2 linked regions of the Blastochloris tepida genome follow. Each later gene encodes a partner of the first gene's protein in a complex. Links are inferred from orthologs where the notes say so. Each region holds a gene or a part of one and is shown on either strand. Other genes may lie near its edges.

Evidence for each region.
Region 2: rpsK (region 1) and rpsT share a complex: the UniProt entries of both Bacillus subtilis proteins name them as parts of the 30S ribosomal subunit. The link is inferred for Blastochloris tepida from one-to-one orthologs.

What each region holds. Positions count from the first base shown.
Region 1 is NZ_AP018907.1:1,902,858-1,905,879, reverse strand. What follows is about bases 319-3,022. They hold rpsK (30S ribosomal protein S11), read left to right. Parts: upstream 319-1,326; coding sequence 1,327-1,719; downstream 1,720-3,022. Other genes in these bases: rplQ (50S ribosomal protein L17), read left to right, coding at 2,873-3,022; BLTE_RS08735 (DNA-directed RNA polymerase subunit alpha), read left to right, coding at 1,799-2,815; rpsM (30S ribosomal protein S13), read left to right, coding at 652-1,020. UniProt on the Bacillus subtilis protein: Located on the platform of the 30S subunit, it bridges several disparate RNA helices of the 16S rRNA. Forms part of the Shine-Dalgarno cleft in the 70S ribosome.
Region 2 is NZ_AP018907.1:861,015-864,276, reverse strand. The notes cover bases 315-3,258. They hold rpsT (30S ribosomal protein S20), read right to left. Parts: upstream 1,948-3,258; coding sequence 1,681-1,947; downstream 315-1,680. Other genes in these bases: BLTE_RS03890 (class I SAM-dependent methyltransferase), read left to right, coding at 3,025-3,258; BLTE_RS03895 (undecaprenyl-diphosphate phosphatase), read left to right, coding at 2,222-3,028; dnaA (chromosomal replication initiator protein DnaA), read right to left, coding at 315-427. Also shown: more of dnaA, read right to left, coding at 1-314; more of BLTE_RS03890, read left to right, coding at 3,259-3,262. UniProt on the Bacillus subtilis protein: Binds directly to 16S ribosomal RNA.

The sequences.
Region 1 (3,022 bases):
GTGGCGGCGGGCACGCCGGTCGGCCTGAAGGCCAAGGACATCATGGCCCGCGGCGAGCTGGTCCCGGACGAGGTGGTGGTGGCCATCGTCGCCGACCGGATCGACCAGGACGACTGCAGGAACGGCTTCGTGCTCGACGGCTTTCCGCGCACCCCCGGCCAGGCCGAGGCGCTGGGCCGGATGCTGGCGGAGAAGGGGCTGAAGCTCGACGGCGTGGTCGAGCTGGTCGTCGACCACTCGGCCCTGGTGAAGCGAATCGAGACTCGCGTCGCCGAGATGACGGCGCGCGGCGAAGCGGTTCGCGCCGACGACAATCCGGAGGCGCTGAAGCAGCGGCTGAGCGCCTACACGGCCCAGACCGCGCCGCTGTCGGACTACTACCGCACGAAGGGTCTCCTCAAGGAGGTCGACGGCATGAAGACCATCGACGAGGTGACCGAAGCGATCGGCCAGGTTCTCGGCGCGGTCGCCGCAAGAGGTTGACGGACCTCGCAACTGACAGTATGACCCGGCACAGCATTTGGACGGCGCCGGGTCTTCCGAGGAGGGCCGGGTGCCGCGTACCCGTTTCGCCGGTCCTCTTCGGGCGCACGACACCCAGAAGACCGGCCGCCATGAGATCAGCGGCTCGGTTGCCGCAGGAGAAGAACCGTGGCCCGCATCGCAGGCGTCAATATTCCGACCAACAAGCGCGTCGTCATCGCGCTGCAGTACATTCACGGCATCGGGCCCAGGAAGGCGCAGGAGATCACCGAGAAGGTCGGCATTCCGGCCGAGCGTCGGGTGAACCAGCTCACCGACCAGGAAGTGCTGCAGATTCGCGAAACCATCGATCGTGACTATATGGTCGAGGGTGATCTGCGCCGTGACGTGCAGCTCAACATCAAGCGGCTGATGGATCTCGGCTGCTATCGCGGCCTGCGCCATCGCCGCGGCCTGCCGGTGCGCGGCCAGCGCACCCACACCAATGCCCGCACCCGCAAGGGTCCGGCCAAGCCGATCGCCGGCAAGAAGAAGTGATGCGGGGTCCGGCCCGCAGGGCCGGAGCGCCACATCACAGCCGCCGGAAATCGCGGCAGCGCGGGGTTTCGGCGGGACCGTTTCCGGTGTCCCTTCGCGATTCGCCGGAAACCATCTGATCTCTGCCGCGGCGGTGTCCGCGGCAGCGGTGTTCCCCGGGCGGGCGTCGCTGCGCCCGGGAGGCGAGGGGGCCGCAGTCGGCGCCTCGTCGGAACGTATCGCAATGTATCGACCGGTCCGTGCCGGTCGAGGATGACCTCAATCCCGAGCGCCTGGCACGACGGGCGCGCCTGAAGGATCAAGACCATGGCCAAGGAAGCCACCGGCCGCGTCCGCCGTCGCGAACGCAAGAACATCGCCTCCGGCGTCGCGCACGTGAACGCCTCGTTCAACAACACGATGATCACCATCACCGATGCGCAGGGCAACACGATTGCCTGGTCGTCGGCCGGCCAGATGGGATTCAAGGGCTCGCGCAAGTCGACCCCGTACGCCGCCCAGGTCGCGGCCGAGGATTGTGCCCGCAAGGCGGCCGAGCACGGCATGCGCACGCTGGAAGTCGAGGTGGCGGGGCCGGGTTCGGGCCGCGAATCGGCGCTGCGCGCCCTGCAGGCGGCGGGCTTCACCGTGACGTCGATCCGCGACGTGACGCCGATCCCGCACAATGGTTGCCGGCCGCGCAAGCGCCGCCGCGTCTGATCCCGTGCACGCCGTGGCGTGCCCCCCGTATGCCCGCGGGCCAAAGATCGGTCCGCCGCCCACTGAAGGGTGAGACCCCGTGATCCACAAGAACTGGCAAGAGCTCATCAAGCCCGAAAAGCTGCAGGTGCAGCCCGGACCGGATGCTCGGCGCATTGCGACGGTGATCGCCGAGCCGCTGGAACGTGGCTTCGGCACCACCCTCGGCAACGCGCTGCGCCGGATCCTGCTGTCCTCGCTGCAGGGCGCGGCGGTGACCAGCGTCCACATCGACGGCGTCCTGCACGAGTTCTCCTCGATTCCGGGCGTGCGCGAGGATGTCACCGACATCGTGCTCAACATCAAGGATGTCGCCATCAAGATGCAGGGCGACGGACCCAAGCGCATGGTCGTGCGCAAGTCCGGCCCCGGCGTGGTGACGGCGGGCGACATCCAGACGGTGGGCGACATCACCATCCTCAATCCGGACCTCGTGCTGTGCACCCTCGACGAGGGCGCCGAGATCCGGATGGAGTTCACGGTGGCCACCGGCAAGGGCTACGTCGCGGCCGACCGCAACCGGCCCGAGGACGCGCCGATCGGCCTGATCCCGGTCGACAGCCTCTATTCGCCGGTCAAGAAGGTGTCCTATCGGGTCGAGAACACCCGCGAGGGCCAGATCCTCGACTATGACAAGCTGACCATGACGGTCGAGACCAACGGCGCCCTGTCGCCGGATGACGCGCTGGCCTATGCCGCGCGCATCCTGCAGGACCAGCTCGACATCTTCGTCAACTTCGAGGAGCCCAAGCGCGCGGTCGAGACGCCGGCCATCCAGGAGCTGCCGTTCAACCCGGCGCTGCTCAAGAAGGTCGACGAGCTCGAATTGTCGGTGCGCTCGGCCAACTGCCTGAAGAACGACAACATCGTCTATATCGGCGACCTGATCCAGAAGACCGAGGCGGAGATGCTCCGCACGCCGAACTTCGGGCGCAAGTCGCTGAACGAGATCAAGGAAGTGCTGGCGGCGATGGGCCTGCACCTGGGCATGGAAGTGCCCGGCTGGCCGCCCGAGAACATCGAAGACCTCGCCAAGCGTTTCGAAGACCACTATTGAACATCAGCCCCGGTTTACCGGGAAGAAGGGGCGGCCGGACCTCCGGTCGAGAGCAACATGAACCACGGCAAGGCCGGACGGCGCTTCAACCGGAGCAGTGAGCACCGCAAGGCGATGTTTGCCAACATGGCCGCGGCGCTGATCAAGCACGAGCAGATCCTCACCACCCTGCCCAAGGCCAAGGACCTTCGGCCGGTGGTCGAGAAG
Region 2 (3,262 bases), 1.0 Mb from region 1 along the record:
AGCGCCCGACCATGAAGGTCTCGAAGGTCAGGCGCGGATCGAGCGGCGAGGCCGGCAGCCCCTCGACATTGGCGAACGGGGTGTCGACGATCGGCATCGGCCGCGGCCGCGTGCCGGCCGGCAGCGCGGGCGCCGCCGCAGGCGCCGGCTCGACCGCCGCCGGGCGGGCCGGCAGCCGCGCCACCGCCGAGCGGACCACCAGATCCACCTGCTTCAGGCTCGGCATCTCCTCGCGCCAGAAGGCGTCGAGCGGCTCGGCATAATGGGTCTGGATCCAGCTCTTCAGGAAGCGCGTGGGCACCGACAGGCGCACGCCCTCGCCGGCCACCGCATCGAGCTGCATGCAGGCGAACCAGCTCGCATAGACCTCCTCGCCCAGCGTCGACTTCAGCCGGGAGCGCACGCGATCCCACGAGGCCGCCGCCATTTGCGAGTCGAACTGGGTGTCAAACCGCGTCGACGTCCGCGCAAACGCAGGCTGGGCGCTCCGTACCGATTTGTGGCCCGGGAAAAAACCGGTCTCCAGACCTTCGCTCTTCAACATCCGCCGCTCCGCTTTTCGTCGATGGTCGCAATCGTCATGCCCCTCTGCCCCGCCAGGCAGGAGACACGTCGGTTTCGTTGCCGGAAGTCGCGTTCAGCGCACGCTGGGTGCGCCCGGGAATGGGACCGCGCGTGCCGCTGCCGGCACCGCCCCGACCCGAGGGCCGTTCGGTCCCCGGACATCAGCGGCAGAGACGGCATCGGGCTTGATCCCCGACCCACAGGGCCGAGGCGCGCGGTCAATCGGAGATCGCGGGCCAGTGTGACCCCGGCACTCTCCGTTCGGTGCAATTCCAGACATAGCTGTCCCTCGGCTGCAACAACGCGCAGCTCTTCTTACTTGGAATGTCGATACTTGTTACGCCACCCGCCGACAGGACGCCGGCTGGCCCCCAAAACAAGTTCGCAAGTATATCGACTGCTGGATAACTAGACCAAGATCGGGGTCCGTTTGGGAAACCCTTGCATGGTCATGCTCTCCGCAGCTCCAACTAAAAATAACTCTGAACGAACAGACTTACCTGGGGATGACCCCCGCAGGTGAACGGAGTCTTAACACGCATCCCGGCCTTCGCAACTCGCGTCCAACCCGGCTGCGGCGCGCGGCCGGATCGGTGCCGAAACAAAAGCACGGCGCGGGGGGCAAAGGTCAGCCGGCAAATCTCTGAGGATTCTGCCGGAATCTTGGCTGGGCGTCGCCGTTGCAACACTCGCCCACAATCCCGAAATCGGCCCGTTCGGCCCGTTTGGAACCGATCGAGAATCCCGGCCCCGCCGCCGCTTAGGGTCCAAACAATTGATTATTCAGGAGAAAATCTGAGCGGCGAGACCGACGGCCAAAGCCTGCCAAGCGGCCCCTGCGCCCCCCAAACCGGAAAATTGAGTCAATGGGAAATTTACGTATGGTTCCGGATGACCGAATCGGATCCGCCATCGTGAAAAGTGGGGTCGCCGGATGAATTTCATCCCCCTGCGTGCGGCGTCATAGAAATTTCAAGCCAGAATAGCAGAAATCCGGCACTTGGTGACAAGTGCCGGATTCCATCCTTGAACCATTTGTGTCGCGGGGCCGGTCCGCCTGCCATCGCCCGCCGCGGGCGGGCAGAGGCGGCGCAGCTGGCGCCCCGGCGCCCCGCCTCAGTCGGCGATCTTCTTCACCCGCTTGGTCAGGCGCGAGACTTTGCGCGACGCGGTGTTGCGGTGGAGGATGCCCTTGCCGACCGAACGCATGATCTCCGGCTCGGCGAGCTTGAGCGCGGCGGCGGCGGCCGTCGCATCGCCCTTGGCGAGGGCGTCTTCGACCTTGCGCACCGCGGTGCGCACCCGGGTGCGGCGCATCTTGTTGATGGCGGTCCGGCGGGCGATCTTGCGGGCCGCTTTCTTGGCGGAACTGGTGTTGGCCATGGCCTGAATCCTGTAAGTCTGGGTGCGGTCCGACGCCGCGCCTGCTGTCAGCTTCTGCGGAGGGCTTGAGCGACGTTTTCGGTTCGCCGGCTCACCGGGCCGCAACTCGCGTCGCGGCTCTATAACCGCCGTCCCCGGTAGCGTCAACGGCGCCATAGCCGTTTCAGTATGGAGCTTTCGGCCAAGCGCTTGCAGTAAAGCCTGCTCTCGTGGAAAGAAGCCTTGCCGAAGTGCCGTGCGGCGCACGCTGATTCCTTCGGCATCGGGGGATAATATGACACTCGGCGATTTGATCGAGGCCACCTTCCTTGGACTCATCGAAGGTTTAACCGAATTCATTCCCGTATCGTCGACCGGTCACCTCCTGCTGGTCGGCCACTTTCTCGGCTTCGAGTCATCGGGAAAGACGTTCGAAGTCTTGATCCAACTTGGCGCCATCCTGGCAATCCTGGTTGTCTACTCCACCCGCTTTGTCGATGTCGCCATCCGCCTGCCGACAGATCCTCAAGCACGACGGTTCGTCATCGGAATTGTTGTCGGTTTCCTGCCGGCCGCAGTCATCGGCGTACTTGCCCACGGTTTCATCAAGCGTGTGCTGTTCGAAACACCGGCTTTGGTCTGCATCACCTTGATCCTCGGCGGCGTGGTGCTTCTGATCGTCGACCGGCTGCGGCTGCCCCAGCGCCACTTTGACGCCATGCGGCTGACGCCGCTGATGTGTTTCGGCATCGGCTGCTGTCAGACCGTGGCGATGATCCCCGGCGTGTCGCGCTCGGGCGCCACCATCGTCGGCGCCATGCTGATGGGGGTGGACAAGCGCGCAGCCGCCGAATTCTCCTTCTTCCTGGCGCTGCCGACCATGGCCGGCGCCTTCACCTACGACCTCTATAAGAACTGGTCGGTGCTCAGCGCCGACGACGGCCTCTTGATCCTGGTCGGCTTCGTCGCGGCGTTCTGCGCGGCGGTGCTGGTGGTCAAGACGCTGCTCGACTTCGTCGCCCGGCACGGCTTCGCGCCCTTCGCCTATTACCGCATCGCCGCCGGCACGCTGGGCCTGCTCGGTTTGTGGCTGATCGGATGAGCGCGGCGGAGGCGACAGTCGCCGGCCGCCGCGACGGCAGTGCCGGCGACACCGATTATGGGGCGATCGGCTCAGGCTACGCCGCCTTCCGCCAGCCGGAGCCGCAGATCGCCGCCCTCATCGCCGCGGCGCTCGGTCCGGCGGAGAGCGTGCTCAATGTCGGGGCCGGTGCCGGATCCTACGAGCCGCACGACCGCGCGGTGGTCGCGGTCGAGCCGTCGGCGGCGATGCGGA